One region of the Actinoplanes sp. NPDC049668 genome, then DNA from elsewhere that is predicted to be linked to it. Evidence: riboswitches for the same ligand, from Rfam matches in the RefSeq annotation. Region 1 holds a riboswitch; the other holds the start of a gene.
What was found. A riboswitch is a leader RNA that binds a small molecule or an ion and turns the genes downstream of it on or off. The one in region 1 is predicted to bind cobalamin.
Positions count from the first base shown of each region.

Region 1 (11,489 bases):
GCACGCCTTCCTCTGCGACACCGTCCTGCTGACCGGTGAGGGCTTCGAGGCCCCGGTCGCGATCCCGCCGTGGGGGTACGCCGAGCGGCCCGAACCCGTCGACGCCGCCCTTCCCCGGGTCGGCGTGCTGTTCTACCGGGCACACCAGGCCAGCGGGAACAGCGCGTTCGCACACGCGCTGGCCGACGCGATCGACGCGACCGGCCAGGCCGCCGGCGTGCCGATCTTCGCAGGCTCGCTGCGCTCCGCGCCCGACGACCTGTACGACGCGCTGGGCACCCTCGACGCCCTGGTCGTCACCGTGCTCGCGGCCGGCGGCAGCGTGCCCGCGAGCGCGAGCGCCGGCGGGGACGACGAGGCCTGGGACGTCGAGCGGATGGCCGCGCTGGACATCCCGGTGCTGCAGGGCCTGTGCCTGACCAGCAGCCGCGCCGAGTGGGCGGCCTCCGACGACGGCGTCACCCCGCTCGACTCGGCCAGCCAGATCGCGATCCCGGAGTTCGACGGGCGCATCATCACCGCGCCGTTCTCGTTCAAGGAGATCGACGAGCAGGGGCTGCCGCAGTACGTCGCCGACCCCGAGCGCGCCGCCCGGGTGGCCCGGATCGCGGTCAACCACGCGCGGCTGCGCCGGGTTCCCAACGCGGAGAAGAAGCTCGCGCTGGTGCTCTCGGCCTACCCCACCAAGCACGCGCGGATCGGCAACGCGGTCGGTCTCGACACACCCGTCTCGGCGATCCGGATGCTGCGCCGGCTGCGCGCGGAGGGCTACCACCTCGGGCACGACAACGCGGTGCTGCCGCTGCTCGACCTGGACGACGACACCGCCGCCGGTGACGCGCTGATCCACGCCCTGATCGCGGCGGGCGGTCAGGACGAGGAGTGGCTCACCTCCGCCCAGCTCTCCGACGCGCAGGTGCGCATCTCGAAGTCCGAGTACGAGGCCTGGACCGCGGACCTGCCCGCCGATCTTCGCGAGGCGATGGTCGACGCGTGGGGCGGCGCGCCCGGCAACCTGTTCGTCAACGACGACGGCGAACTGGTGCTGGCCGTGCTGCGGGCCGGCAACGTCGTCATCCTGATCCAGCCGCCGCGCGGCTTCGGCGAGAACCCGGTCGCGATCTACCACGACCCCGACCTGCCGCCGAGCCACCACTACCTCGGCGCCTACCGCTGGCTGGAGCACGGCTTCGCCGCCGACGCGGTCATCCACCTGGGCAAGCACGGCTCGATGGAGTGGCTGCCCGGCAAGAACGCCGCGCTCTCGGCCTCCTGCGGCCCCGACGCGGCCATCGGCAACCTGCCGCTGATCTACCCGTTCCTGGTCAACGACCCGGGCGAGGGCGCCCAGGCCAAGCGCCGCGCGCACGCCACCATCGTCGACCACCTGGTACCCCCGATGGCGCGGGCGGAGTCGTACGGCGACATCGCCCGCCTCGAGCAGCTGCTCGACGAGCACGCCAACATCGCGGCGATGGACCCGGCCAAGCTGCCCGCGGTGCGCGGCGAGATCTGGCAGCTGATGCGCTCGGCCGAGATGCACCGCGACCTCGGTCTCGAGGAGCGCCCGGAGGACCGGGAGTTCGACGACTTCCTGCTGCACGTCGACGGCTGGCTCTGCGAGATCAAGGACGCCCAGATCCGCGACGGCCTGCACATCCTGGGCGCCGCGCCAACCGGCGAGGCCCGGGTCAACCTGGTGCTCTCCATCCTGCGTGCCGCCCAGGTCTGGGGCGGCGTCGGCGACGCCGTGCCCGGGCTGCGGGCGGCGCTCGGACTGGCCGGCGGGAGCACCACGGAGGTGGACGCGTTCGAGGCCGAGGCCCGCGCGCTGGTCGAGGCGATGGAGAGCGCCGGCTGGGATCCGGCGGCCGTCGAGGCCCTGCACCACGACGCCGACGTGCGCCGGGTGCTCTTTTTCGCCGCGACCCAGGTCGTACCGCGACTGGCGAAGACCACCGACGAGCTCGACGCGGTCCTGCACGCGCTGAACGGCGGCTTCGTGCCCGCCGGCCCGTCCGGCTCGCCGCTGCGGGGCCTGGTCAACGTGCTGCCGACCGGCCGCAACTTCTACACCGTCGACCCGCGTGCCGTCCCCAGCCGGCTGGCCTGGCAGACCGGCCAGGCGATGGCCGACTCGCTGGTACAGAAGTACCTCGACGAGACCGGCGGCTACCCCACCTCGGTCGGGCTGAGCGTCTGGGGCACCAGCGCGATGCGCACCAGCGGCGACGACGTCGCCGAGGTGCTCGCGCTGCTCGGCGTCCGCCCCGAATGGGACGAGGCGTCCCGGCGGGTCAGCCGGCTGACGATCATCCCGCTCGAGGCGCTGGGCCGACCGCGCATCGACGTGACGGTGCGCATCTCCGGGTTCTTCCGCGACGCCTTCCCGCACGTGGTCGCGATGCTCGACGACGCGGTGCGGATGGTCGCCGACCTCGACGAACCCGAGGACCGCAACTACGTGCGCGCGAACACCCGCGCCGACCTGACCGCGCACGGCGACCACCGGCGCGCCACCACCCGCATCTTCGGCTCCAAGCCGGGGTCGTACGGCGCCGGCATCCTGCAGGCCATCGAGTCGGGCAGCTGGCGCGACGACGCCGACCTGGCCGAGGTCTACACGGCCTGGGGTGGCTTCGCCTACGGCCGCGACCTCGACGGTGCCCCGGCCGCCGACGACATGCGGGCCAACTACCGCCGCATCAAGGTGGCCGCGAAGAACGTCGACTCCGCCGAGCACGACATCGCCGACTCCGACGACTACTTCCAGTACCACGGCGGCATGGTCGCCACCGTGCGCGGGCTGACCGGCGCGGACCCGAAGGCGTACGTCGGCGACTCGACCAGCCCCGACGCCGTGCGGACCCGCACCCTCGCGGAGGAGACCGCCCGGGTCTTCCGCGCCCGGGTCGTCAACCCGCGCTGGATCGCGGCGATGCAGCGGCACGGCTACAAGGGCGCCTTCGAGCTCGCCGCCACCGTCGACTACCTCTTCGGCTTCGACGCCACGGCGGGCGTGGTGCACGACTGGATGTACGAGAAGCTCGCCACCGAGTACATCCTCGACGAGACCAACCAGGCGTTCCTGCGCCAGTCGAACCCGTGGGCGCTGCGCGGCATCGTCGAGCGGCTGCACGAGGCGGCCGAGCGGGGCCTGTGGGCCGAGCCGGACGCCGACGTCCTGGCCGCGATGCAGCAGGTCTACCTCTCGGTCGAGGGAGACCTCGAGGACCGCGAGTGAGCGGCGCGTGAAGGTCTGGATCCTCGGCGTCGGCATGGGCCCGCAGCACGTCACCCCCGAGGTGGCGCAGGCGCTGCGGGAGTGCGACTACGTCGTCGCCGCGTCGAAGGGCGACGACGACGGCCTGCTGGCCGCCCGCCGCGCGATCGCCGCCGCGCACGGCGTCGAGGTGGTCGCGGTCGCCGATCCGCGGCGGGACCGCGACACCGACTACGACGCAGCCGTACGCGACTGGCACGCGGCCCGGGTCGAGGCGTACCGGCGGGTCCTTCGCGAGCGCGGCGGCACCGCTGCGTTCCTGGTCTGGGGCGACCCTTCGCTGTACGACTCCACCATCCGGATCGTCGAGCAGCTCGGGATCGAGTACGCCGTGCTGCCGGGCATCAGCGCTCCCCAGCTGCTCGCGGCCCGCCATCGGGTCGTGCTGCATCCCGTCGGGCGGCCGGTGCACGTCACGACCGCGCGGCGGCTGCCGGAGGCGATCGCCGCCGGGCAGACCAACCTCGTCGTGATGCTGTCGGCCGCGCTCGACCTCGACGGCCTGGACGACTGGTCGATCTGGTGGGGAGCCAACCTCGGCACCCCGTCGGAGGAGCTCGTGGCCGGGCGGGTGGCCGAGGTCCGCGGCGCGCTCGACGCGGCCCGCGCCCGAGCCAGGCGCGCCGCCGGCTGGGTGATGGACGTCTATCTGCTGCGGGCGCCGGGGTGAGACTCCTGCTGTTGGGCGGCACCGGCGAGGCCCGCGAGCTCGCCGCCCGGCTCGTCGACGCCGGTGTCGAGGTCACCTCCTCGCTCGCCGGCCGGGTGGCGCGGCCGCGGCTGCCCGTCGGGCGGGTGCGCATCGGCGGCTTCGGCGGTGTCGACGGCCTGCGCGCGGCGCTGCGCGGGTACGACGCCGTGGTCGACGCCACGCACCCGTTCGCGCGGGGGATGTCCGCGAACGCCGCCGCCGCCTGCGCGGCCGAGGGCGTGCCGTTGCTGCGGTTGGAGCGGCCGGGCTGGGAACGCGATCCGGCGTGGCACCTCGTCGACGATCACGAGCAGGCGGCGGCCCTCGCCGGCTCCCTCGGCGGGCGCCCGTTCCTCACCGTCGGGCGGCAGGAGCTGGCTCGCTTCGTACCGGCGCTGGCCGGCCGCGCGGTGCTCGCGCGGGTCGTCGACGTGCCCGAACTCGAGCTGCCGCCGGCCTGGGAGCTGGTGACCAGCCGGGGCCCGTACACGCTCGCGGGCGAGCTGGCGCTGATGGCCGAGCACCGCAGCGACGTCCTGGTCACCAAGGACTCAGGCGGAACACATACCTGGCCGAAGATGCGCGCCGCCGCCGAGCTGGGTGTCGCCGTTGTCGTCATTCGGCGTCCGGCCGCCCCGGCGGGCGTGCCGACCGTCCACGATGTCGACCGCGCCGCGGCCTGGGTGCGCGAGCGCGGCTGACGCCGTCACCACTCGATGCCCTTCTGGCCTTTCTGCCCGGTCTCCATCGGGTGCTTGATGTTGGTCATCCCGGTGACCAGGTCGGCGATCTCGACCAGCCTCGGGTCGGCGTTGCGCCCGGTGACGATCACGTGCTGCCGGCCCGGCCGGCCGGCGAGGGTCTCGACGACCTCGTCGACGTCGACCCAGCCCCACTTCATCGGGTAGGTGAACTCGTCGAGGATGAGCAGGTCGTGGCTCTGCGCGGCGAGCCGTCGGCTGATCTCCCGCCAGCCCTCGGCCGCCGCGGCGGCGTGGTCCTCGGCCTCGCCCTGCTTGCGGGTCCAGGACCAGCCCGAGCCCATCTTGTGCCACTCGACCGGGCCGCCCTCGCCGGTCTCCTGGTGCAGCAGGCCGAGCCGCTCCAGGACGGTCTGCTCGCCGATCCGCCACCGGGCCGACTTCACGAACTGGAAGACGCCGATCCGCCAGCCCTGATTCCAGCCCCGCAGGGCGAGACCGAAGGCGGCGGTGGACTTACCCTTGCCGTCGCCGGTGTGCACCATCAACAGTGGCCGGTTGCGCCGCTGGCGGGTGGTGAGGCCGTCGTCGGGTACGTCGACCGGCTGGCCCTGCGGCATCAGGCGGCACCCTTCACATCGGTGTGGTCGCGGACCGTGGTGGCCAGGGTCTCGGCGTTGACCTCCGCGACGGGGATGTGCGTGGCGCGCAGCCGCTCGGCGAGCCGCCGGGCCAGGCCGAGGCGCAGGGGACCGTTCTCGCCGTCGATCACCACCGAGGTGATCCCGAGACCGGCGATGTGGTCCGCGACCCGCAGGGACCGGGCAACCGCGTCGGGACCGGCGGTGGCGCGGCCGTCGGTGACCACGACCAGCAGGGGACGCAGTCGCGGGTCCCGGACCCGCTCGCGGGCCAGTACGTGTGCCGCCTCGATCAGGCCCTCGGCCAGCGGTGTGCGACCGCCGGCGGGCAGCTCGTCCAGCCGGGCCGCGGCGATGTCCACCGAGTGCGTCGGCGGCAACGCCAACTCGGCCCGCAGGCCGCGGAACGTGATCAGGCCGACCTTGTCGCGGCGGCGGTAGGCGTCCAGGAGCAGCGAGAGGATCGCCGTCTTGACCTGGGTCATCCGCTTGCGGGCCGCCATCGATCCGGAGGCGTCGACGCAGAACAGGATCAGGTTGGCCTCGCGGCCCTCCCGGACGGCCACCCGCAGGTCCTCCGGTCGCAGCGCCACCCGGCCGTCGACGCGGCGCCGGCCGGCCTGTTTCCCGGCGGCCGCCAGCAGGGTCTCCACGAGGTGCAGGGACCCGACGGCACCCTCGGGGCGTCGGGCGCCGATCCGGCTGCCGCTGCTGGAGACGGCCCGGCTGCGGCTGCCCGCCGACCCCTCGCCCACGCCCCGGATGCTGAGGAACCGGGGCCGGTACGGCGTCGCCGCGGCGATCGTGGACTCGCCGCCGGCGGACTGCGCCGGCGGCTGGTGATCGTCGCCTGCCTCGGGTGCCTGCGCACCATCGGCACGGTCGACGTCATCCGGCTCCGGGCCGGACGCCTGATCCCCGGGCCGGTCGTCACGGCCGCCCTCCGGCGGGTCTTCGGGGCCGCCCTCCGGCGGGTCGGGCGGCAGCTCGTCGTCGCCGAGGATCTGGTCGAGCAGGTTCTCGTCCAGCCCGGGCGCGTCGAAGGGGTTGCGCCGACGGCGGTGGGGGAGCGCGAGCAGCGCGGCCCGGCGGATGTCGGCGCGGGTCACCTCGTCGCGTCCCTGCCAGGCGGCGTGTGCCACGGCGGCGCGGGCGGTGACGATGTCGGCGCGCAGCCCGTCGACCTCGAACGCCGCGCACACCTCGGCGATCTTGAACAGGGCCGCGTCGGAGAGCCGGACCTTGCCGACGTGCTCGCCGGCGACCTCGATCCGCTCGGTGAGCGACGCGTCGGCGTCGCGGTAGCGCTCGCTGAACCCGCCCGGGTCGGCGTCGTAGGCCATCCGGCGGCGGACCACCTGGACGCGTACGTGTGGGTCACGCGCGGCGGCGACCTCGACGGTGAGCCCGAACCGGTCGAGGAGCTGCGGGCGCAGCTCGCCCTCCTCGGGGTTCATGGTGCCGATCAGGACGAAACGCGCGGCGTGCTCGACCGAGACGCCGTCGCGCTCGACCGACGCGCGGCCCATCGCGGCGGCGTCCAGGAGCAGGTCGACGAGGTGGTCGTGCAGGAGGTTGACCTCGTCCACGTAGAGGATGCCGCGGTGCGCGCGGGCCAGCAGGCCGGGCTCGAACTCCACCTTGCCGTGCGAGAGTGCCCGCTCCAGGTGCAGCGAACCGAGTACCCGGTCCTCGGTCGCACCCACCGGCAGCTCGACCAGCCGGACCGGGCGGGTCAGGCGCGGTGCGCCGTCGGCGAACGGACCGTCGGGCGACACCCCGGCCCGGTCGGCCGGGTCGATGGAGAAGCGGTCCTCGGCGAAGACCTCGATGGGCGGGAGCACGGCGGCGAGGGCCCGGACGGCGGTCGACTTCGCCGTGCCCTTCTCGCCGCGGATCAACACCCCGCCGATCTCCGGCGAGATGGTCGTCAGGACCAGCGCGAGTCCCATGTCGTCGAGGTCGTCGGCCTCACAACCGAGGACAGCGGAAAATGGGTACTGCACCGGCATGTGAGGCTCCCGCTCGCTCGCCACTGGTCATGGGGAGGCGCGAGGCCGGTCTTCGGACTTGTCGGGTCCCTCGTGGTGAGAGCCTGATATACCGCAGCGGGCCTGTGCCGGAGTCTCACCGGCTTCCCAGATTCTCCCCGCCGGTCTCCACCGTTTCGGTGGCCGACCACTGGGGCACCTCGTGCCTGTCGCCGCCTACGATAGCGTCCGCGTCATGCCAGGCACGATTTCCCCAGCCAGCGGACCGCCGATCCGGGTCGTCGGCGTCGACGCCGACGGGTGGGCGGGCCTCGGCGAGGCGGCACGCGAGGACGTGCTCCGCGCCGCGCTGGTGATCGGCGGGCGCAGACACCTGGCGATGCTCCCGGACGTGCCCGGCCAGCGCCGGGAGTCGTGGCCCACGCCGCTGCGCGAGAAGCTCGGTGCCCTGCTGGACTCCTGCGGCCCCGGTCAGGTCGTGGCGCTCGCGTCTGGCGACCCGCTGGTGTCCGGCATCGGCACGACCCTCATCGACCTGTTCGGCGCCCACCGGGTGCGGATCCTCCCGGCCGTCTCGTCGGTCGCGCACGCGCGGGCCGAGCTGCGCTGGCCCGCCGAGAGCCACGGGACCGTCAGCGTGGTCGGCCGCGACCTTTCACTGGTACGCCGAGAGCTCGCACCCGGCCGCCGGCTGCTCGTGCTCTCCTCCGACGAGCACACGCCCGCGAAGGTCGCGTCGCTGCTGGTCGACGCCGGCTACGGCGCGAGTCTCCTGCACGTGCTGGGCGACCTCGGCGGCCCGGCGTACACCCGGATCGACGCGACCGCGGCCACCTGGTCCGCGCCGGCACCCCGGCTCAACGTGATCGGGTGTGAGCTCGCCGGCCCGCTCCTCGGCGGCTGGGTCGCCGGCCTGCCCGACGACGCCTTCGAGAACGACGGCCAGCTCACCAAGCGCGACCTGCGCGCCGGCGCGCTGGCCCGGCTCGCCCCGACGCCGGGCGCGCACCTGTGGGACGTCGGCGCGGGCGCCGGATCCGTCGGCATCGAATGGATGCGCGCACATCCCACCTGTACGGCCGACTCGGTCGAGAGCGACCCCGAACGGGCCGCCCGGATCACCCGCAACGCACACGCCCTCGGCGTACCCGGCCTGCGGGTGTTCACCGGGCGGGCGCCCGGCGCGCTCGGCGGGTTGCGGGCACCCGACGCGATCTTCGTGGGCGGGGGCGCGACCGTCCCCGGTGTACTGGACACGTGCCTGGCGGCGCTGGGGCCGGGCGGGCGCCTCGTCGTGCACGGGGTGACGCTGGAGACCGAGCAGTTGCTCGCCGCCGCCTATCGCGATCACGGCGGCGAGCTGATCCGCGTCGGCGTCGAGACCGCGGCACCGATCGGCTCCTTCACCGGCTGGACGCCGGCCCGGACGGTCACCCAATGGGCGCTCACGCGCGGCGTTTAGCGGACCGGTCCCGGCCCGGGTCGTACAGGTAGGACTCGCCGCCCGGGCGCGGGTCGAGGACCCGCCCGACGAGGATCACCGCGGCCTGCTTCAGGCCGGCGGACTCGACCTGCTCCGCGACGGTGGCGACCGTGCCGCGCAGCACCAGCTGGTCGGGCTGGCTGGCGCGGTAGACCACGACCGCGGGACAGTCCGCGCCGTACTCGGGCTCGAGCTCGGCCATCAGCTCCCGGACGCGGCGGACGGCCAGGTGGAGCACGAGGGTCGCCCTGGTGGCGGCGAACGCCGCCAGCGACTCCGTCCCGGGCATCGCGCTGGACCGGGCCCGGGTGCGGGTCAGCACCACCGACTGGGCCAGCAACGGCACCGTCAGCTCCCGCCCGACCACGGCCGCGGCCGCGGCGTACGCCGGGACGCCCGGGGTGACATCCCAGGGAACGCCGGCGGCGTCGAGCCGGCGGGTCTGCTCGGCGAGCGCGGAGTAGATCGACGGGTCGCCGGAGGCGAGCCGCACGACGTCCTTGCCCTCGCGGTGGGCCGCGGCCAGGCGCTCGGTGATCTGATCGAGGTCGAGGTCCTGGGTGTCGACCAGGCTCGCCCCCGGGCTGACGTGGGCGAGCACGCCCGGGTCGAGGTAGGTGCCCGGGTAGAGCACCACGTCGGCGCCGGCCAGCAGCCGGGTGGCGCGGACGGTGAGCAGGTCGGCCGCCCCGGGTCCGGCGCCGACGAAGTGGACGGTCATCAGCCCTCCACGCGGTCGCCGACGAACCGGGGCGTCCACACGCCGGCCGGGCCGACCCGGGTGCTCTCGGCGCCGACGATCAGCAGGCACTTCATGTCGATGGTCGCCGGGTCGAGCCGGGCCAGCGTGGTCACGGTCAGCGACTCCTCGGCACGGCCGACGTCGCGGCCGACGACGACCACGGTGTCGGGCTTGCGCTGCTCCAGCAGGATCCGCTGTGCGCTCGCGATCTGCTCGGTACGCGAGCGCGAGGCGGGGTTGTAGATCGCCAGCACCAGATCCGCCTCGGCGATCGCCCGCAGCCGCCGCTCCACCACCGTCCAGGGCTTGAGCCGGTCCGAGAGCGACACCACGGCGAAGTCGGCGCCGATGGGCGCGCCGGCGCGCGCGGCGACGGCCTGCACCGCGCTGACCCCAGGCAGCACCCGAATCATGACGCCGGCGTACGCCGGGTCCTCGGCGGCCTCGAAGACGGCGGCGGCCATGCCGAAGACGCCCGGATCGCCACCGGAGACGACCGCGACCCGCTCGCCCGCACTCGCCAGGTCGAGTGCGTGCCGGGCGCGGTCCACCTCGACGGTGTTGCCCGAGGCATGGCGGGTCAGCCCGGCGCGCTGCGGCACCCGGTCCAGGTACGGCCCGTAGCCGACGACGTGGTCGACCTCGGCGAGAGCCTGCGACACCTCCGGGGTGAGCCAGGCCGCGGGCCCCGGGCCCAGCCCCACGACGAGCAGTTCCGCGGTGGGCCCGGCGACCGCCGGCGCGGCCTGAACCCGCCCGCGGGAGCCGCGGCCGTGACGGCTGTCGCCGGTCACGACGATCAGCGAGAAGTACGGCACCGTGTCGGGATCCACCTCCGCGACCGGCAGCCAGCGCTGCTCGGGCATGGAGGCGCGCTCGACGTACAGCGCGTGCTCCAGGCGACCCGCGGCCGCCAGCGCCCGCCGCACCGCGGGGAAGGTCCGGCCGAGCTTCATGACGATCGCCGCGTCCGTGTCGGCCAGCCGGCGGGCGAGCTCGGGCTCGGGCATGGTGCCGGGCAGCACCGTGAGCACGTCGGTCTGGCGGACCAGCGGGCGGGCGGCGGCCGCGGTGGCGGCGGCGAACGCCGGAATTCCCGGCACGACCTCGGTCTCGTAGCGCTCGGCGAGCCGGTCGTGCATGTACATGTACGAGCCGTAGAAGAGCGGGTCGCCCTCGGAGAGGAGCACGACGTCGCGGCCCGCGTCCAGGTGGGCGGCCAGTCGCGCGGCGCAGGCCTCGTAGAACTCGGCGAGCGCTCCGGCGTACCCGCCACGGTGGTCGGTCGCCCCGGTCGTGACCGGATACGTCAGCTGCTCCTCGACGACTCCCGCGGGGAACAGGCCCGCGGCGATCCTGCGGGCGTTGGACTCCTTGCCGACGCCCGCGTGGTAGGCGATGACGTCGGCACCCTCGATGAGCCGCGCGCCCTTGCGGGTGATGAGCTCGGGGTCGCCGGGTCCGACCCCGACGCCGAAGAAGCGGCCGGTCACTCCTGCTCCTGTGCCAGGGCGTTCAGGGCCGACGAGGTCATCGCGGAGCCACCCCGCCGACCGCGGACGGTGACGTACGGGATGTCGATGCCGTGCCCGTCGGCGAGGTCGACGAGCGCCTGCTTGGACTCGGCGGCACCGACGAAACCGACCGGGCAGCCCACGATCGCGGCGGGCCGCGGTGCGCCGTCCAGGATCATCTCGAGCAGGTGGAACAGCGCGGTGGGCGCGTTGCCGATCGCGACGACGGCGCCGTCGAGGTACGGCTCCCACAGCGAGACCGCGGCCGCGGTGCGGGTGGTCCGCCACCGGCCCGCGAGGCCGGGCACGCGCTCGTCGTTGAGGAAGCACCGGACGTCGTTGTCCTTGGGCAGCCGGCTGCGCGTCACGCCGGTGACGACCATCGTGGCGTCGCAGAGGATCGGCGCCCCCGCGCACAGCGCCGCACGCGCGGCGGCCACCAC
Region 1 is NZ_JBITLR010000004.1:191,100-202,588, forward strand. Features, by position in the region: gene cobN (cobaltochelatase subunit CobN) at 1-3,244, shown strand, start outside; gene cobF (precorrin-6A synthase (deacetylating)) at 3,252-3,953, shown strand; gene ACIBSW_RS18240 (cobalt-precorrin-6A reductase) at 3,950-4,675, shown strand; gene cobO (cob(I)yrinic acid a,c-diamide adenosyltransferase) at 4,681-5,295, opposite strand; gene ACIBSW_RS18250 (VWA domain-containing protein) at 5,295-7,328, opposite strand; cobalamin riboswitch at 7,354-7,525, opposite strand; gene cbiE (precorrin-6y C5,15-methyltransferase (decarboxylating) subunit CbiE) at 7,543-8,769, shown strand; gene cobM (precorrin-4 C(11)-methyltransferase) at 8,753-9,511, opposite strand; gene ACIBSW_RS18265 (precorrin-2 C(20)-methyltransferase) at 9,511-11,025, opposite strand; gene ACIBSW_RS18270 (precorrin-8X methylmutase) at 11,022-11,489, opposite strand, start outside.

Region 2 (20,579 bases), on a different contig from region 1:
TTTATGGCGTACGCCAGGAGCTGCCGTTCTATCAGGAGATCGAATACGCCGCACCGGCCGAGTACGCGAAGTCGATGGACGAGGTGGAGGTGACCTTCGTAGCCGACTCGGCGGGCACGGAGGTGATCCTCGAGTTCGACAAGCGTGGAGGTCTGTTGGCGGAGGGCCGCGACACCTACGCCCGGTACCGCGTGGAACACACCGAGGCGAAGACCACGGACTGGCCGTCGCAGGTGCAGGGATGGGTCAACCAGGCAGTCACGTCACACACCGCCAGCTCTTGATCCGCCCGAGTCGCGTTCCGTCAGCTCTTGATTCGCCCGCGTCGCGCTCCGTCAGTTCCTGGCGCGTCCGTGTCGTACCTCGCTAGCTTCTGATCGTCCGGCCGGCTTCTGATGCGTCCGGTAGGTGGTCGCGGGCGGTCAGTTGACGCTGGCGGTGGCGAGCTTGATGCCGAAGCCGACGAACACCGCGCCGATGCCGGTGGAGGCTCCCGCGGCGAGGCGGCGCCGCCGCCGGAACTGCCCCGCCAGGAACTGCCCGCCGAAGATCAACGCGGTCAGATAGAGCACGCTGAACACCTGTAGCACCGCGCCGAGGATCAGGAACGACAGCGCGGGATGCGCATATCCGGGCTCCACGAACTGGATGAAGAACGAGACCACGAACAGGATGGCCTTCGGGTTGAGCAGGCTCACGACCAGCGCCCGCCGGAACGGCCGCCGCATCCCGGCCGGGACGCCCGTTCCGCTCGCCGGGCCGCCCGCTATGTCGGCCGGACCGTTCGTCGCCGCGCTGGCCGCGCTGGCCGCGCCGGCTGCGCTGGCTGCGCTGGCTGCGCTGGCTGCGCCGGTGGAATCGCCGGTGAGGTCATTCGCCGTCCTGGCGGCCAGGTCCGCGCCGCGGTTGCGTAGCTTGCGCCAGCCGCTCCGGATGACGCCGAAGCCGACCCAGGCGAGGTAGGCCGCGCCGGCGTACTTGATGACCATGAACACCGGGGGATAGGTCCGGAGGAGCGACGCGACGCCGGCCGCCGCGAGCACCATGAGAACGGTGTCGCCGACGAACACGCCGGCGGCGGCCCGATAGCCCATCCGCACCCCGCGCTGCGCCCCGACGGTCAGCACGAAGATCGAGTTGGGCCCGGGCAGCAGCACGATCGCCACCGTGCCCAGCACATACGTCCAGAAGTCGGTGATTCCCAGCACGATTCCATCCTGTGCGTAGCGGCCGCCGACCCGGGATTGGTCGTGCGGACAGAAACCTGTGGCCTTGCCCACCGTGCATCTCAGCCGGTCCGACCTGGTCCCGCGGCTGAAGCAACCGACCGCTCAGCCTGCCCGCCGTGACCGGCGGCGGCTCCGGAGGTGTTCAGCCCGCCGTGAGCCGGGCGCGGAGCCGCTCGGCGGCGGCCGGCCATTCGTCGACAGTCATCGCAAAGATCACCGTGTCCCGCCAGGTGCCGTCCGGTCGCAGCCGATGCCGCCGGATCATCCCGTCCCGGCTGGCACCCAGCCGGGAGATCGCCCGCTGTGACCGCTCGTTGCGGATGTCCGTGTACCAGAACACCCGCTCGGCCTTCAGCACGTCGAACGCCCGCTCGAGCAGCAGCAGCTTCGCCTCCGTGTTCACGCCGGTGCGCCACCACCGCCGCCCCAGGATGGTGTGGCCGATGCCGACGGCCCGGTTCGCCAGGTCGATGTCGTGGTAGCTCGTCATGCCCATCACCTCGCCGGTCTCCGGGTCGCACTGCGCCCACGCCACCCGCTCGCCCGCCCACTGCCCCCGGGCCGCGACGGCGATGTGCTCGGCCATCTCCGCGGAGTTCCGCGGGCGCAGGCTGGGCAGGAACCGCCACACCTCGTCGTCGGCGGTCGCCGCCAGCAGGCCGTCCGCGTGACCGGGCGCCAGCGGCTCCAGCGAGACATGCCGGCCACGCATCGGCGTGGCGGTGTGCCACGGCGACGCCGGCCCCGGCAGGTAGGCGGGCGGCGGCGCGGTGACTCCCGCGTCCGGCTCGGGCGGCCCGGCCACCCGGCGGATGGGCAGCACACCCGCCCAGCACGGCAGCGTCAGGTCCTCAGGGTCCTCCGCGACGCCGCCCGTGCGCGACCGCACGGAGACCTCCACCAGGGGCAGCGCCAGCACGCTGGTCGTCGCCAGCTCGCGATTCGTCGGCGGCCGGGTCTCGGCCTGCCTGCCACGGCCCACCTTCTCCACCAGGGCGACCATCGCCGCGCGCTTCTCCGCGTCGCCGGTCACCGGGCGGGCCCGGCCGTGCGCGACCAGGGACCGGTAGTTGGCGCTGTGGTGGAACTGCGACCTGGCGTAGACGATGCCGTCGAGCAGCGTCACCGAAACCGCGACCGGGATCCCGTCGGCGCGCGCCTCGAGGCCCAGCCGTCCGCCGGTCGAGGCGTGCACGTAGAGGGTGTCCCCGACCCGGACGTGCAGTGTCGGCAGCACACGCGGCTCCCCGTCCACCACGAACGCCACCGAACAGTCATACGCCTCGTCGAGGATGGCGTGCGCGGCCTCGCGGTCGTAGCGCATGCGGTCACGGCTTCGGGTCGCGGTGGTGCGGGCGGTGGGCTGGTAGAGGTCGGTCACGGGATCCTCCTTGCCAAGGATCATGTACTAGTACAGAATCACTCTTGTGTCAGGACAGTATCAGGTCACCGGTTCCTCCGCCGCCTCGATTTCCGCGAGCATCGAGGCGGGCGTCCGCGCGGGCGACTGGGTCTGGGGCCAGTGGTTGCCGCCGATCCGCGTGCTGGCCTTCGAGCTGCACGTCAGCCCGGCCACGGTGTCGAAGGCCTATCAGGAGCTCCGCCAGCGCGGGATCGTCGAGTCCGTCGGGCGCAGCGGCACCCGCATCCGCACCCGGCCGGCGGTCGCCAGCCCGCGTTCCGCGCTGCGTCTGCCGGTGCCGGCGGGCGCGCTCGACCTGTCGGCCGGAGACCCCGACATCCGCCTGCTGCCGGGTCTCGCTCCGCACCTCCGCGCGGTCTCCGAGGAGGTCGGCCCGCCCATGGGGTACGCGGCCGCCGGAGCCATGCCGGAGCTCATCGACGCGGCCCGGCCCCGCCTCGCGGCCGACGGCGTGCCCGTCGAGGGCGCCGCCATCACGGTGACCAACGGCACGCTCGACGCGATCGAGCGCCTGCTCTCGGCGCATCTGCGGGCGGGCGACTCGGTGGCGGTCGAGGATCCGGGCTGGGCGAACCTGCTCGATCTTCTGGGTGCCCTCGACATCACCGCGGTGCCGGTCGCGGTCGACGACGAGGGCCCGCTGCCCGACCGGCTCTCCGCCGCCCTCGCCAAGGGCGTGCGCGCGGTCATGGTCACCGCCCGCGCGCAGAATCCCACCGGCGCCGCGATCAGCGCCCAGCGCGCCGCCGAGCTGCGGGCGGTCCTCGCCGGGGCCCCCGACGTCCTGCTCATCGAGGACGACCACGCCGCGGAGCTGTCGGGCGTGCCGCTGCACAGCCTCGGCGGGGCGACCACGTCGTGGGCGTTCGTCCGTTCGGCGTCCAAGCCGTTCGGCCCCGATCTACGCATCGCGGTGCTGGCGGGCGACGAGGCGACGATCGCCCGCGTGGTCGGCCGCATGCGGATCGGCACCGGCTGGGTGTCCACGGTGCTGCAGCGTCTGCTGCTCCGGCTGTGGCGCGACGAGGACGTCGCGGCCGGGATAGCCGCGGCGGGCGAGAGCTACGACCGCCGCCGTCTCGCGCTGCGTGACGCCCTCGCGGCGCGGGGCGTGCGCGCACACGGCACCACGGGCATCAACCTCTGGGTGAGCGTCGAGGACGAGACCCGCATGGTCACGGCCCTGCGCGACGCGGGATATGCGGTGGCACCCGGCTCCCTGTTCCGCGTCGAGGCGCCGCCCGGCATCCGGATGACGGTGAGCCAGATCGACGACGATTCCATCGAGGGCCTCGCCGACGACGTGGCGGCCGCGGCCTACCCGGCGACCGTGCCCGCCCCGTCGCGATGACCTCCACGACCGGTGCGGACCGGCACCACCACCCGCCGTATGGCGTGCGGCGGTGCCGGCCCCGGCCGTCAGAAGTCGTCGTCGAAGCTCACTGTGCCGGTGACGCCGACCTGATAGGCCGACACCCGGCGCTCGAAGAAGTTCGACAGCTCCTGCACGTCCTGCAGCTCCATGAAGGCGAACGGGTTCGCCGAGCCGTAAAGCGGCGCGATGCCGAGCTGGATGAGCCGGCGGTCCGCCACGTGCTGCAGATATGCGCGCATGTCGGTCAGCGACATGCCCGAGACGCCCTGCTCCAGCAGGTCCGCCGCGAACTGCACCTCGCACTCGACGGCCTCGGCCAGCATGTCGCGGACCTGCCGTTCCATCTTGTCGTCGAACAGGTCCGGCTCCTCGGCACGCACCTGTTCCACCACGTCGAAGGCGAACGCCATGTGCATCGACTCGTCGCGGAACACCCAGTTGGTTCCGGACGCGAGCCCGTGCAGCAAACCTCGCGAGCGCAGGTAGTAGACGTAGGCGAAGGCGCCGTAGAAGAACAGCCCCTCGATGCAGGCGGCGAAGCAGATCACGTTGAGCAGGAACGCGCGCCGGTCGTCCTTGGTCCGCAGCTCGCGCAGGTCGAAGACCGAGTCGATCCAGCGGAAGCAGAAGTCCGCCTTGCGGGCGATCGACGGGATGTTCTCCACCGCGTCGAAGGCGGCCGCCCGCTCGGCCTCGTCCGGCACATAGGTGTCCAGCAGATTCAGATAGAACTGGACGTGCACCGCCTCCTCGAAGAGCTGCCGGGAGAGATACAGCCGCCCCTCGGGCGAATTGATGTGCTGATAGAGGTTGAGCACAAGGTTGTTGGCGACGATGGTGTCGCCCGTGGCGAAGAAGGCGACCAGCCTGCTGACCAGGTGCTGCTCGGCGGCCGAGAGCTCGGCCAGGTCGGCGAGGTCGGAGTGCAGGTCGACCTCCTCGACGGTCCAGGTGTTCTTGATCGCGTCCTTGAATCGGTCGAAGAAGTGCGGATACTTCATCGGCCGCAGGGTCAGGTCCATTCCGGGATCAAGCAGCATCTACTGACACGCCTCACACGACTCGGGGTTCTCGAGGGAACAGGCCAGGGCGTCCTCGTCCGCGACCGGCGCGGCGAGCACCACCGCCGGGAGCGCCGGCGGGCTGGCCGGCGCGGCGGAGACCGTGGCCTGCTGGATGCGCGTCGCGGGCCGCGAGCGCAGGTAGTACGTGGTCTTCAGCCCGGCCTTCCAGGCGTAGAGGTACATCGACGAGACCTTGCCGATGGTGGGGGCGCTCATGAACAGGTTCAGCGACTGCGACTGGTCGATATAGGGAGACCGGGCCGCGGCAAGGTCGATGAGGGCCTTCTGCGGCAGCTCCCACGCGGTCCGGAAGAGCTCCCGGACCTCCGCCGGCAACGCCTCGATGCCCTGCACCGAACCCTCGGCGCGCTTGATCTGCTCGCGCACCGCCGACGTCCAGAGGCCGCGTGCCTTCAGCTCGCGTACCAGATAGGTGTTGATCTGAAGGAACTCGCCGCTCAGGGTCTCGCGCTTGAAAAGGTTGCTGACCTGCGGCTCGATGCACTCGTAACAGCCGGCGATGGAGGCGATCGTCGCCGTCGGCGCGATCGCGATCAGCAGCGAATTGCGCAGGCCGGTGTCCGCGATCCGCGCGCGCACCGCCGCCCAGCGAGCGGACTGCGTCGGGGCCACCCCCCACAGATCCGGCTGCAGGTCACCCCGGGCGGCCCTGGTCTCCGGGTACGCGGGATGCGGGCCGGAGCGCTCGGCGAGCGACGCCGAGGTCTCCAGCGCGGTCAGATAGATCTCCTCCGAGACCCGGGTCGAGAGCTCCCGGGCGGCGGCGGAGTCGAACGGCAGCCCCAGCGCGAAGAACGCGTCCTGCAAACCCATCAGCCCGAGCCCGACCGGGCGCCACCGCGGGTTGCTCGCCGCCGCCTGCTCGCTCGGGTAGTAGTTGATGTCGATGACCCGGTCCAGGAACACGACGGCGGTCCGCACGGTCTCGCGCAGCTTCGCCCAGTCGACGTCGTCGCCGGTCAGGTGTGCACCGAGGTTGATCGAGCCGAGGTTGCAGACCGCGGTCTCGTCGTCGGCGCTGACCTCGAGGATCTCGGTGCACAGGTTCGACAGGTGGATGGTGTTGCCGGGGCGGCCGGTCTGGTTGCTCAGCCGGTTCGAGGGGTCCTTGAAGGTCATCCAACCGTTGCCGGTCTGTGCCAGCGTGCGCATCATCCGGCCGTACAGGTCGCGCGCCCGGACGGTCTTGACCGCCTTGCCCTCCGCGATCCGGTACGCGGCCTCGAACTCCCCGCCGTAGAGGTCCGGCAGCCCGGGGGCGTCGGACGGGTCGATCAGCGACCAGTCCTCGTCGGCCTCGACCCGGCGCATGAACTCGTCCGGGATCCAGTTGGCCAGGTTCAGGTTGTGTGTGCGCCGGGCGTCCTCGCCCGTGTTGTCCCGCAGCTCGAGGAATTCCTCGATGTCCGGGTGCCACGGCTCGAGGTAGACGCAGGCCGCGCCCTTGCGCCGGCCGCCCTGGTTGACCGCCGCGACGCTGGCGTCGAGCGTGCGCAGGAACGGCACGATGCCGTTGGACCGGCCGTTCGTGCCGCGGATCAGCGCGCCCCGGCCGCGCACCCGCGACCAGGAGATGCCGATGCCACCGGCGAACTTCGACAGCCGCGCCACCTGCTGATAGCGCTCGTAGATCGAGTCAAGCTCGTCCTTCGGCGAGTCCACGAGGAAGCACGACGACATCTGGGTGTGCCGGGTGCCCGAATTGAACAACGTCGGCGAGCTCGGCAGGTAGGCGAGCGACGACATGAGCCGATAGAACGCGATCGCCTCACCCGCGCTGGTCGACAGGCCGCAGGCGACCCGCAACAGCCAGTACTGCGGCGTCTCCACGACCAGGCGCGTCCGCGGATGCCGCAGCAGGTAACGGTCGGCGACTGTACGCAGGCCGAAGTACTCGAACCGCAGGTCGCCGGCCGGGTCGACGGCGTCGTCGAGCTTGCGGGCGTTCCTCGCGACGAACGCGGCCGTCTCGTCCCCGATCAGCCCCTCGGCGTGGCCGCGGGCGATGGACTGGCTGAAGCTCGCGATGCCCTGGCCGCGGACCTCCTTGTCGACGAACGCGGCGAGCAGCCGGGCCGCCAGCCGCGAATACTGCGGTTCCTCGCCGATCAGCTCCGCCGCCGTCTGGATCGACAGCCGGTCGAGCTCGGCGGTGGTCGCGTCGTCGTAGAGACCACTGATGGTCTTGGTCGCCACCCGCAACGGGTCGACCTCGTCCAGGTCGGCGACCCACCGCTCGACCGCCTTCACGATCTTGTTGACGTCGACCGACTCCGCGTCACCGTTGCGCTTGCGCACCTGCATCGCATGCCTGCGCTGCTCCGGCACGGCTGGATCGGTCGCAGTCTGCTCCTGCGTGACCGTCATGAACTCTCTCTCCTCGCGAGCCCGTTCCGAAGTGGTCTCCGGGCGCGCAGGAGGACGCCGGTGGACGCGGCTGTACGCGTACACCTGAGTGGCGTCGGCCGTCCCACGCGGCCTCGGACCGCCGCACGCGGAGCGTGCGGCGCGCTGGCAGGTCTTCGGACTCGCGGGCCTGACCTGTCTTCGGTCTCCTACTGGCCGTCGCTTCCCAGGCCGGGGCCCAGTGCTGATGACGGCGGTCGTTCCCACTCACCGCTGCGGGGCAGTTCCGGTCTTCCACCGGATTCCCTCTTGCCTCGGCCGTCCTGGAGAGACGGCCGAACCAGCTGCGGGCAACACCATATCTAGGTGCGACTCGAAACGCGCAACCCCACATGTCGTGTCGGCGTGTCGGATCATGCTCGTTCGGGTGAGGCCCCGCGCGTGGCGGGGACGGCAAGGGGTAGAACCTCTGCATGGCAATGACGCAAGCCCCGCCGGGGGCTCAGGGGTTCATTCCCGCCGATGCGCACGACCTCGACGAGCTCAAGGCCGCCGCGCCCGGCTGCCGCGGCTGCGAGCTGCACGAGAACGCCACCCAGGTGGTCTTCGGGCGCGGCGCCGCACACGCCCGGCTGGTGCTGGTCGGCGAGCAGCCCGGCGACATCGAGGACCAGAAGGGCCTGCCCTTCGTCGGCCCGGCCGGCCGGCTGCTGCGCGACGCGGTCGGCGACGCCGGCATCGACCCGTCGGTGATCTACCTGACCAACACCGTGAAGCACTTCCGCTTCGAACTGCGCGGCCGGCGCCGCATCCACCAGACGCCCGGCCCGGCGCACATCGTCGCCTGCCGTCCCTGGCTGGTCGCCGAGTTCTCACTGCTCAAGCCGGACCTGATCGTGGCGCTCGGCGCGACCGCGGCCAAGGCCCTCTTCGGACCCTCGTTCCGCGTCACGAGATCACGCGGCGAACTGCTACCGTGGCCGGCCGCGGCGCAGCGCCCACAGGACTTCCCGAAGGCCGAGTCCCGGGCACTCGCAACGATCCATCCCTCGGCAGTGCTACGGGCCGACGACCGGGACGCGGCATACCGAGGCCTGGTCGACGACCTCAAGGTTGCGGCAACGGCCCTGTCCTGATCCGCACCCCTGGCACTCTGTCTCCGGCTTGGACTTCGCCCCCGCGTGCGTGCATGTCTGTCGCTCGCCGCCCTCGCAGCGCGTCGCGGGCGATCGGTGCCGGACAGTGATGACGTGCCCACCGCCGACGTCCTATCCCGGCACGTCGCCCGTCGTGGCGTGCCGGTCTCCAGGCGTGCCAGGCGGATGGATGCGTCCTGTCGCTTGATGTGGCCGGTCGGCGGGTCTGTTGCCTGGTGTGAGTGGCTCGCGGTCCTGTCGCTTGGTGTGGGGCTGGCCCGTTGCCTGGTGTGGCCGGCCCGGCTGGCCTGTCGCTTGGTGTGGCCGGCCCGGCTGGCCTGTCGCTTGGTGTGGCCGGCCCGGCTGGCCTGTCGCTTGGTGTGGCCGGCCCGGCTGGCTCGTCGCTTGGTGTGGCCGGCCCGGCTGGCCCGTTGCCTGGTGTGGCCGGCCCAGCCGGCTCGTCGCTTGGTGTGACCGGCCCGCCGGCCCGTCGCTTGGTCTGAGCGGCCCGCCGGCCCGGTGTCCGGTGTCACCGGTCCGTCGGCCCGTTGCCCGTGTGACCGGTTCCGCCGGCCCTCCAGGTGGCCGCCCTGTTCGGTGGTCCCGGGGGGCGTCCTGCAGGGTCGGCGCTCTATCGCCGACGGTCCTCGCATAGTGATGTGCGTCTCAGCATTGTGCGCGGCGGGGTCGTCCGCGGCCCGCAGGTACGCTTTTGCCCGTGCGGTTGACGGATTTCTGGGGGCGCCTCGAGCAGGCGTTCGGCCCCGCATATGCGAGGAGCCTTGCCACCGATCAGAGTTTCTCGGCGCTACAGGGCCGCACGATCGAGCAATCCATTGCTCAGGGTGTCGATACCGCTACCATCTGGCGCGCGGTGGTGGCCGAGTACCCCGATCGGGTGCCTTCGCGCCTGCACTGACCCATCTTTCGTACGTTTGTTCTGGCGTGTCACTCGATAGTCGTACACCTGTTCGGCTATCGTCCTCAGCGGCGTGGTCATCCGCAGCTCACGACCGGGCGGTCGTTTTCTGTCAGACCCAACGTCTAGCGTGACCCGCGTGGTGAACAGAAACGCTTCGGCGAAGACGCCTGGGAAGTCGAGTACAGGGGTGGCGGACATGGTGGCAGGACCTGATCGGGACAAGGCGCTAGACCTTGCTCTCGCGCAGATCGACAAGCAGTTCGGCAAGGGCTCGGTGATGCGCCTCGGGGAGCGGCCGGTCACACAGATGGCCATCATCCCCACCGGCTCCATCGCCCTCGACATCGCGCTCGGCGTCGGCGGCCTGCCGCGCGGCCGGGTCATCGAGATCTACGGCCCGGAGTCCAGCGGTAAGACGACGGTCGCCCTGCACGCGGTGGCCAACGCCCAGCGCAACGGCGGCATCGCGGCCTTCATCGACGCGGAGCACGCGCTCGACCCCGACTACGCCCAAGCCCTCGGCGTCGACACCGACGCCCTGCTGGTGTCCCAGCCGGACACCGGCGAGCAGGCGCTCGAGATCGCGGACATGCTGATCCGCTCCGGCGCGCTCGACATCATCGTCATCGACTCGGTGGCGGCCCTCGTGCCGCGCGCCGAGATCGAGGGCGAGATGGGCGACAGCCACGTGGGTCTGCAGGCTCGCCTGATGAGCCAGGCCCTGCGAAAGATCACCGGCATCCTGAACAACTCCGGCACGACCGCGATCTTCATCAACCAGCTCCGCGAGAAGATCGGCGTCATGTTCGGCTCGCCCGAGACGACGACGGGCGGCCGCGCGCTGAAGTTCTACTCGTCGGTGCGCCTCGACGTACGCCGCATCGAAAGCCTCAAGGACGGCACCGACGTCGTGGGCAACCGCACCCGCGTCAAGGTCGTGAAGAACAAGGTCGCGGCGCCGTTCAAGCAGGCCGAGTTCGACATCATGTACGGCAAGGGCATCTCCCGCGAGGGCTCGCTGATCGACGTCGGCGTCGAGCAGAGCATCGTCCGCAAGTCCGGCGCCTGGTACACGTACGACGGTGACCAGCTGGGCCAGGGCAAGGAGAAGGCGCGCGAGTTCCTGAAGGAGAACCCGGACGTCGCCGCCGAGATCGAGAAGAAGATCCTGGAGAAGCTCGGCGTGGGCCAGACCACCGGTGACGCCGCCGGCGGTCCAGACCTGCCCCCGGTCGACTTCTGATCGATGCAACCTCCGACGACGAGGCGATCCGCTGCACCCGGCCCACCCGGGCCGGGTGACCCCTCCCCGCCGCTACACCGGTCCGGCGCCGTTCGAGGCCCTGCACGAATCCACAAACCGGCACCGTCGCGGACTTCCGCCTCGCGGACTTCCGCCTCGCGGACTTCCGCCTCGCGGGCTTGGGTCTCGCGGGCTTCCGCCTTGCGGGCTTGGGTCTCGCGGGCTTCCGCCTTGCGGGCTTGGGTCTCGCGGGCTTCCGCCTTGCGGGCTTCCGCCTTGCGGGCTTCCGCCTTGCGGGCTGTGGCCTCCGCTCCACAGCCCGCCCGGGCCGCCGGCCCGCTCGTCCCGGCGAACGGCTGAGCCCGGGTGCCTGGACGACGCGGCGCGCGGTCGGGGCGGGGCTGGGATGCGATCCCACCCCGGCCCACAGAAGATGACTCCCCTGGTGGCGAGCTCCGGCCCGACGACCCGGAACGCGGCAACGTGACGGGCCGGCGCCGCCGGAGCTCGCCGGGCGGACCGCCCTACAACACCCGCGACAACGCGGCTGAGCGGCCGCCCGAGCCGCCGCGCAGCGAGTCCGAGATCGCACGCGAAATCTGCCTGCGCCAGTTGGCGGTGCGCCCGCGCACCCGGGCCGAACTGGCCAAGACCCTGGCCCGCAAGGAGATCTCCGACGAGGTGATCGCCGAGGTCCTCGACCGCTACGACGAGGTCGGCATCATCGACGACGCCGCGTTCGCCCGGATGTGGGTGTCTACCCGGCACCAGGGCCGGGGCCTGGCCCGCCGGGCGCTGGCCAACGAGCTCCGCCGGCACGGGGTGGAGGCCGAGGTGGCCACGGAAGCCCTGGAGACCTTGGACGACGACGCCGAGGCCACCACCGCACGCGCTCTGGTCGATCGCAAGCTGCGGTCCGCGCGAGGCACCCCCGACCAGGTGTTCCGCCGCCTGGTCGGAATGCTGGCCCGCAAGGGCTACCCGGCCGGCGTGGCGATCCGAGCGGTAAAGGACGCCTTGGCGGCCCGCGACGCCGAAGCGGCCGAGTTCGCCGACCAGATCGACGCCGATGCCCTGGCAGACGAAGCCAACGACCCACTGTCCTGACCGCACGCAAAGCCCGACCGGCCCCGGCGAGCCGCGCACGAACCGGGGCGCTGGCCCGAGTCCAGATGTGGATCGGGTGCGTGGTCGGACTGGGTGGTGGTTCGGGTTTGGGCGTGGGCCGGGGTGTGTGCTTGGGCCGGGGTGTGTGTGCTTGGGCCGGGTGGTGGTCCAGGTTGGGTGTCGGTCGAGCATGTCCTCGTGCGGTGCGGGCTGGCGGTGGCCGAGGCGGCCGCGGTACCCGAGGCTGCCTTTGGGCGTGCGGGTTGCCGGACGCGAGGTTCGTATGGCGAGCGGGATCTGGGGAAGTTGCCGATCAACCAACCCGGCTGCCATGTGACCGATCGACCGACCCGGCTGCCATGTGACTGATCGACCGGCCCGGCTGCCAGGTGACTGATCGACCGGCCCGGCTGCCATGTGACTGATCGACCGGCCCGGCTGCCAGGTGACTGATCGACCGACCCGGCTGCCATGTGCCGGACAGGTGCCCGGTCCGCTGCGACTCTGTTCGAGTCCGCACAGCAATCTATCGCCATTTGTGTGTTCCAACACGAGCGGTGAGGTCGCCCCGTGCTGTATCCGGCCATCGAGCTTTGGCCGTTATATCGGTGCTGCGATAAGTGATCGCTGAGATGTCGGATTTGGCTGTCCCTGTTTGGGCTGTGATGGCATCAGGTGCCCTGCTCACCCCACTCCGGAGCAAGGTTCCACCCTTCGCATCGTCGGCGCAGGGTGCTGACAAGGTTAGATGCGTGTTGTCTGAATTTGGCTAGATTGTTGCCCGTGGATAGGAGTGGATTTCTATCCGGCAAGTTGTGGCGCGGACTACGGATTTGTCCACTGAGGACGTAATGGCCCTTTGGTGTCGGCAAATGGGGAGGAAACCAAGCGACTCGCACGCCATTGCGGCATGCGTGCTACGGCCCGGGCTTGGCGTCATCGTCGTGCCGTCGCTGCGGCCGAGCTGGGGGTGGCACCTCTACGAGAGTGGACCGTAGCCTCTCCGGGCTGTCGGTCCATCGTCGCTGATGGATCTCGCGAGGCGTCGCCGACGGCCTCGGACTGGTAATCTGTGCTTGGTGACAGACGACTTCCACCCAGCTCAGCGCGGTGGCGGCTCCCCTCACGAGAGCCCCGACGCGACGGCTCAGGTCGTCCCACACATCGCGTCGGCCGGTTCGCCCGAGGGCACCGTTCCGCCATCGCACTCTGATGCCGAAATCCCTGGTCAGCATTCTGTGCCAGCGGACAGCCAGGCCCTGCCCGGTCCAGGGCAGGGCGATGTGCCCGCGGCGCCCTTCGCGTATCCGCCTAGAGCACATCAGTCCGGAACCTCAGCATCGATGCCCGGCGATCCGGCAGACGTCACAGCCAATCTGAGAGTGCCGATGGACGGACAGGGGCCTGGCGAGGAAGACCCGACCGCGCCGGTCACACACCCGCCGTCCGGTCAGCCGCTGGTCGGTCAGGTGTCGGATGGGCAGACGCCGGTGGCTCACTCGCCGGTCGGTCAGCCGCCAGTGCCCCACCCGCCGGGCGGGCAACCGCTGGCCGGTCATCTGCCGGTGACTCACCCGCCAGTTGCCCACTGGCCGGTTCCTGCACCCTCCGGCGGAAACGTGCCTCCACGCGGCCGGACCACCGGGCCAGTGCCGACGTCTCCGGCCGTGTCCACGTCCGGGCATGCGCCGGCATACAGAACAGTGCCGGCCGATGGCGCGGCAGCCGTGACTGCTCCTGCAACCGACCCGGTAGCCGGATCCACCCCGACGGGCAGCCCAGCCGGCGGCGCGGCCCGGATGACCGACCCCGCGTCCGCCACCCCGCACTACGGCCCGCGGTCCGCCGCCGAGAACCGGCCCCCTCCGAACCCGACCGGCCACAACGCCGAAAGTAATCAGCAATACAGCTACGGCCCGTTCCACCGAGGCCCACAGCAGCCGAACGAACCCCACCCGACTCCGGGAGAGGGCCCGGCATATGGTGCGCCCCCGGCCTTGGGTGGCCGTCCGGCGCATGGTCCGAGTCCGACTTCCGCCGGGGATCCGGCTTACGGTGCGAGTCCGACTTCGGGCGGGGGTCTGGCGCATGGTGTGCCCCTGGCCTCGGGTGGCGATGCGGCGCATGGTCCGAGTCCGACTTCGGGTGGGGGACCGGCCTATGGCGCGACCCCGACTTCGGGTGGCGGCCACCCATACGGTGCGCCCTCGACCTCGGGCGCCGCCCCGGCGTACGGAGAGGACTACAGCGCCTCAAGCCCTCCAAGCTGGTCCGCCACAGACCCCGTCTCAGGCAACGGCCCCGCCGACCCCTACGGCTTCTCGGTGGCCCCGGCATTCGGCAGCGGCCCGCGCATCGAACCCACTCCCAAACAACCCCGAGGCCGCTTCGCGATCCCGGCCCTAGCCGGCCTGGCAATAGGCCTGCTCGTCTTCGGCACCGCCGGCTGGTTCCTCGGCCGTTCGACCGCCGGCACCCAGGCCCGGACCGGTACGCCGGCGCCAACGGTCAGCTCCGCGCCGGCCCTGGGCCCCTACGAGCAGAATCAGATCGCCATCAATCGGCCGAAGCTCGGCGGTGCCCTGGCCCCCGTCGCCGAGGGCTGGCTTCCTCACCTCTCCGGCTGTGTCCGCAGCGGCGACCCGGACGGCCCAACCGCCAACAACGCGGAGAAGGCCCGGGTCCGCTGCGAGATGGACGCCATGAGCGTCATCTTCGTGGAGTACGCCACCACCGCCGACCGCGACAAGGCGCGGGTCAAGACACTCGGGCAGAACGTCGATGCCCGCGAGCTCACCCCAGGCGTAGGCCCCGCGGTGGAGCGTGCGACACCTTCGGGCCGGACCAGCGGCAACTACGTGGAGTTCGCGTACCAGGCCACGGGCAAGACTGTCAGCGGCATCTGGTGGGACGACAGCTCCACCCCCATAGCCGCCTACCTCCTCGCGTTCTGGAAGGAAGGCAGCGGGTCGAAATGGGAACCCATGCGTGACATCTGGGCCCGCTACGCCTGAATTGCCCCCAACGTACTTGAGCAGGGCGTGAGCGGGTCTGTGCCAAGCGTCCCGTCCTCTGCCGAATCATGAGTCCTTGACCGAACCGGCACTCGCGACCTAGCCTCGCGTTACACAAGGTTTGCTCGACCATCGCAGGCTAAGCGCACAATATAGATCGCATCACATTACGGCATCACTTGCGGCGTGGGGCGCCATCGATGCCTCCTCCGCCCGCAGACCGCGCGGGCGGTGGCCAGACATGCCCGGCGGTCGGTCCTCGACGCTGTAACCGGCGCCGTAGGCTGAACACGCCCGCGCTCAGCCGCCTTTGGTCGGGCATCCCTACACAGCCGGCGCAGCCATGCGCCGCAGCGAGGGGAGACGCGGCGAGATGACCACGGGCGTGATCTGGGTGCTCGTGATGGCGGTCGTCGTCCTCGCCACCTTCGTGGTGGTCGGACTGGTGCTCGGCGCCCGCGCGCTGCGTCAACTGCAGGAGAGCAAGACCGCCGACCGGGACCGTCGTGAGCAGACCGTCGACGACGCCATGGCCAAGGTCGACGACGCGAACGCCAAGGCCGCATCCGTACGTGCGGAGGCCGCCGCCGCCAAGGCCGAGGCGACCGCGGCGCGGGCCGAGGCCCGGCGGGTCCTCGAGGACGCGCACGGCGAGGCGGACACGATCCTCGAGCACGCCCACCGCCAGGCCGAGTCGGATGCGGAGCAGGTGCGCACCGCCGCCCGGCGCAGCGGTGAGCGCGAGGTCGCCCTGCTGAATGCCACGGCCAAGGAGCAGGCCGCCGAGGTCGAGCGGCGCGCCGCCCGGATAGACGAGCGGGAGCGGTTGCACGCCGACGAGGTCGAGCGGCTCGTCGAGCGGGAGCGGCGGCTCGTCGCGATGGACACCGACCTGTCCGCGCGTGAGGCCGCGCTGACCGTTCGGGAGTCGGAGCTCGCGGGCGCCGAGGAGGCCCGCCGCCGCGAGCTCGAGCGGGTCGCCGGGCTGACCGCGGACGCGGCCCGCGTCGAGCTGATCGAGAACATCGAGAACCAGGCGAAGCGCGAGGCGGCGATCCTGGTGCGCGACATCGAGAGCGAGGCGAAGCACACCGCCGACACCCGGGCCCGGCACATCGTCGTCGACGCGATTCAGCGTATCGCCAGCGAGCAGACCGCGGAGAGCGTGGTCAGCGTCCTGCACCTGCCGAGCGACGAGATGAAGGGCCGGATCATCGGCCGTGAGGGCCGCAACATCCGGGCGTTCGAATCTACGACCGGGGTCAATCTGATCATCGATGACACCCCCGAGGCGGTGCTGCTCTCCTGCTTCGATCCGGTACGCCGTGAGGTCGGCCGGCTGACGCTGGAGAAGCTGGTGCTCGACGGCCGCATCCACCCGCACCGTATCGAGGAGGTCTTCGACAGCGCCAAGAACGAGGTCGAGCGGCTCTGCGAGCGGGCGGCCGAGGAGGCGCTGGTCGACGTCGGCATCACCGACATCCACCCCGAGCTGGCGACGCTGCTCGGGCGGCTGCGCTACCGCACGAGCTACGGCCAGAACGTGCTCAAGCACCTGGTCGAGACGGCGCACATCGCCGGCATCATGGCCGCCGAGCTGCGCCTGGACGTGCCGACGATCAAGCGGTCGGCGTTCCTGCACGACATCGGCAAGGCGCTGACCCACGAGGTCGAGGGCAGTCACGCGCTGATCGGGGCGGACCTGGCCCGCAAGTACGGCGAGTCCGAGGACGTCGTGCACGCGATCGAGGCGCACCACAACGAGGTGCCGCCGCAGACGATCGAGGCGGTGCTGACGCAGGCCTCGGACGCGTGCTCCGGCGGCCGGCCGGGCGCGCGCCGGGAGAGCCTGGAGGCGTACGTCAAGCGCCTCGAGCGGATCGAGGAGATCGCCGCCGGCAAGGTCGGCGTCGACAAGGTCTTCGCGATGCAGGCGGGCCGCGAGATCCGGGTGATGGTCCGGCCGGAGGACGTCGACGACATCGGCGCGGCGGTCCTGGCCCGCGACGTCGCGAAGCAGATCGAGGAGGAGCTGACCTATCCGGGGCAGATCCGGGTGACGGTCGTCCGGGAGTCGCGGGTGACGGAGCTGGCGCGCTGACGCCGGACGCGAACGAACGCGCCCGGCGCCAGCAACGAATCGGCTAGTCGCCGATGGGCTCGACGGCGGCGACCGGGACCGGGCCGGACGCCTTCGGTGCCTTGCCGGTGCGGCGGGTCCGGCGCTCCAGCCAGGCGGCGAAGGACGTCAGCGACGCGTTCACGGCGATGTACATGATCGCCGCGACGATGGCGGCCGCGACGATGTTGCCGAAGTTCGCCGCCAGGTTGTTCACGCTCTGCAGCAGCTCCGGGTAGCCGATGATGTAGCCGAGCGCGGTGTCCTTCACCAGGACCACCAGCTGGCTGACGATCACCGGGAGCATCGCCCGGGCCGCCTGCGGCATCAGGATCTCCTGCATCACCTGGCTCTTGCGCAGGCCGATGGCGTAGCCGGCCTCGCTCTGCCCGCTCGGCACGGCCCTGATGCCGGCGCGGAACGCCTCCGCCAGCACCGAGCCGTTGTAGAGCGTGAGGCCGGCGACCACGGCCCAGAACGGCGGCATCGGCGACTCGGTGATGAACGGGATGCCGTAGAAGATGAAGAACATCAGCAGCAGCAGGGGCACGGCGCGGAAGAACTCCACGACCATGCCGGCCGGCACGCTGAGCCACCGGTGGTCGGAGAGCCGCCCGACCGAGAAGATCAGGCCGAAGATCAGCGAGAGCACCATCGCGACGGCGGCGGCGCTCACCGTCTTCCAGAGGCCCGGCAGCAGGTAGTCCGTCCAGGTCGACGACTCGGTGAACGGCTCCCACAGCGCCGCCGCCCACTGGCCCTTCTCGTCGAACTTCAGGTAGACCCAGTACAGCAGCGCCAGCAGGGCGATGCCGAACACCACGGTCAGGATCCCGTTGCGGACCTTGGCCCTCGGTCCGGGGTGGTCATACAGGACAGCGTCGGTGCTCATCGCTTGACCGCCATCCGGTTGGCCAGCCAGCCGAAGGCGTAGCCGGTGGGGATGAGGACGGCCGCGAACGTTCCCGCGAAGACGAGGAAGATCGCGATGACCTGGTCGCCGTTGGAGTTGATGAGTTCCTTCATCGCGTTCGAGGACTCCGCCAGGCCGATCGTGCCGACGATCGTCGAGTTCTTCGCCAGGGCGATGAAGATGCTGCCCAGCGGTGCGATCACGGCCCGGCCGGCCTGCGGGAGGACGATGATCGTCAGGGTCTGGAAGAAGGACATGCCGATCGCGCGGGCCGCCTCGGCCTGACCGGCCGGGACGGTGTTGATGCCCGAGCGGATCGCCTCACAGACGAACGCCGCGGTGTACACCGACAGGCCGATCACGCCGAGCCAGTAGTTGTTGCGGTCGATGTCGTCCGACAGCGTGACGCCGAGCGTGGAGAACAGGCCGAAGTAGCAGAAGAAGATGATCAGGGTCAGCGGCGTGTTCCGGAACGTGTTGACCCAGGTGGTGCCGAAGCCGCGCAGCACGGGCACCGGCGACACCCGCATCGCGGCGAGCAGGACGCCGAGAATGAGGGCCCCCACGGTGCCGGCCACGGTCAGCTTCAGGATCCAGAGGAATCCCGTCACGTACACGTCGATGTTGGTGGGGTCGGAGAAGACGTCCATCGTCCTCGCTTCCTCGCGCCGCGAGAGGCGGGCGGGGCCGGCGCTGCCGGCCCCGCCCGCTCAGTTGAAGATCAGCTGCAGTTGGTGAGCTTGGTGACGTCGAGCTCCGGCGCCGGCTTGCCGCTCTTGCCGAGCGTGTTGTCCCACGCGGCCTTGTACGAACCGTCGGCCGCGGCCGCCTTCAGGATCTCGTTGATCTTGTTGCAGCCCTCGGAGTCCTCCTTCTTGACGCCGATGCCGTACGGCTCGGAGCTGAAGGGCTTGCCGACCACCTTGAACTTGCCCGCGTACTGGTCCTGCGCGGCGTAGCCCGCCAGGATGATGTCGTCGGTGGTGACCGCGTCCACCTGGCCGCCGGCCAGCGCCGTCACGCACTTGGAGTACGAGTCGAACTGCTGGAGTTTGGCGTCCTTGTAGTCGGTCTGGATCCGCTTGGCCGGCGTGGAGCCGGAGACGGAGCAGACCTTCTTGCCGGCCAGCGACTCGGGGCCGGTGATCGTCGAGGCGACCGGTACGAGCAGGTCCTGTCCGGCGACGTAGTACGGGCCGCCGAAGTTGACGACCTTCTTGCGCTCGTCGTTGATCGTGTAGGTCGCCACGACCACGTCGACCTGGCCCTGCTGGATGAAGGGCTCACGGTTGGACGACACGGTCGTCTTGTACTCGATGCCGGACTCCGGCACGCCGAGGCCCTTCGCGATGATCTTCGCGATCTCGATGTCGAAGCCGGTGTAGGTGCTGCCGGTCTGCAGGCCGAGGCCCGGCTGGTCGGCCTTTACGCCGAAGACCAGCTTCTTGTCGCTGCCGGCCTTGCCGACGATGCCGCTGGCCGCGGTGTCCGACCCGCTGTCGTCCCCGCCACATGCTGCGGCGGCCATCACCAGAGCGAACGCCCCGGCCACTGCCGTCATACGGTTGATGCGCATCGTCCTGCTCCTCCTGGTGGAAACTCCAACAACGTGAACGTGCTCGTATCGTGCTGATGCTTCAAGTGACCTGTCGGAAACCGGAAAAGGGGTATCCGGTGTGGACATTCAATGAGTAAGGATCTTGGAGAGGAAGTCCCGGGCGCGCTCGCTCTTCGGGTTCTCGAAGAACTCGGCGGGCGGCGCCGACTCGACCAGCTGGCCGTCGGCCATGAAGACGACCCGGTTCGCGGCGTGCCGGGCGAAACCCATCTCGTGGGTGACCACGACCATGGTCATGCCCTCGCGGGCGAGCGAGGTCATGACCTCGAGGACCTCGCCGACCATCTCGGGGTCGAGCGCGCTGGTCGGCTCGTCGAAGAGCATCGCCTTGGGCTGCATGGCCAGGGCGCGGGCGATGGCGACGCGCTGTTGCTGGCCGCCGGAGAGCTGGGCGGGGTACTTCTCCGCCTGGCTGGCGATGCCGACCCGGTCGAGCAGGCCCATCGCGCGCTCGCGGGCCACGGAGGCCTTCTCGCCACGCACCTTGACCGGACCGAGCATCACGTTCTGCAGGATCGTCTTGTGCGCGAAGAGGTTGAACGACTGGAACACCATGCCGACCTCGCTGCGCAGCCGCGCCAGGGCCTTGCCCTCGGCGGGCAGCGTCTGGCCGTCGAAAGTGATCGTGCCCGAGTCGATCGGTTCGAGGCGGTTGATCGCCCGGCACAGCGTCGACTTGCCCGAGCCCGACGGTCCGATCACGACGACCACCTCGCCGCGGTCGACCGAAAGGCTGACATCCTGCAGGACATGGAGCGGGCCGAAGTGTTTGTTGACGCCCTCGAGAACGATGAGAGGCTCGCTTGTGGGCACCGTCGGACCACCGTCCCGTCGTTGGGTTGCTCGGATGGGGTCACTCTATGGGCGTGGTCATCTCGGTTCGCACCGAGATAGGTCACGGAGCGGTAACTGTGCAGGTGTGAGGCCGAAGGGATGTCCACGATGAGCGGTATGGCCGACGCCGATCCGACAGCCGGACTCTGGAGCTGGTCCGCTTCCGAACGCCTGGAGGCGGTGCACGTGCGCACCGCCGTCTCCGGTGCCCTGCG
Region 2 is NZ_JBITLR010000001.1:199,648-220,226, reverse strand. Features, by position in the region: gene ACIBSW_RS01050 (sporulation protein) at 1-284, shown strand, start outside; gene leuE (leucine efflux protein LeuE) at 423-1,208, opposite strand; gene ACIBSW_RS01040 (bifunctional pyridoxamine 5'-phosphate oxidase family protein/GNAT family N-acetyltransferase) at 1,372-2,610, opposite strand; gene ACIBSW_RS01035 (aminotransferase class I/II-fold pyridoxal phosphate-dependent enzyme) at 2,657-4,003, shown strand; gene ACIBSW_RS01030 (ribonucleotide-diphosphate reductase subunit beta) at 4,072-5,067, opposite strand; gene ACIBSW_RS01025 (ribonucleoside-diphosphate reductase subunit alpha) at 5,068-7,479, opposite strand; cobalamin riboswitch at 7,608-7,818, opposite strand; gene ACIBSW_RS01020 (UdgX family uracil-DNA binding protein) at 7,932-8,594, shown strand; gene ACIBSW_RS01015 (DUF3046 domain-containing protein) at 9,313-9,513, shown strand; gene recA (recombinase RecA) at 9,713-10,759, shown strand; gene ACIBSW_RS01005 (regulatory protein RecX) at 11,126-11,866, shown strand; gene ACIBSW_RS01000 (hypothetical protein) at 14,191-14,880, shown strand; gene rny (ribonuclease Y) at 15,254-16,981, shown strand; gene ACIBSW_RS00990 (amino acid ABC transporter permease) at 17,025-17,891, opposite strand; gene ACIBSW_RS00985 (amino acid ABC transporter permease) at 17,888-18,562, opposite strand; gene ACIBSW_RS00980 (glutamate ABC transporter substrate-binding protein) at 18,634-19,488, opposite strand; gene ACIBSW_RS00975 (amino acid ABC transporter ATP-binding protein) at 19,597-20,343, opposite strand; gene ACIBSW_RS00970 (hypothetical protein) at 20,473-20,579, shown strand, end outside.
Region 2: it holds a riboswitch for cobalamin, as region 1 does, so the genes downstream of both, ACIBSW_RS01025 (ribonucleoside-diphosphate reductase subunit alpha) here and ACIBSW_RS18250 (VWA domain-containing protein) in region 1, are expected to answer to the same signal.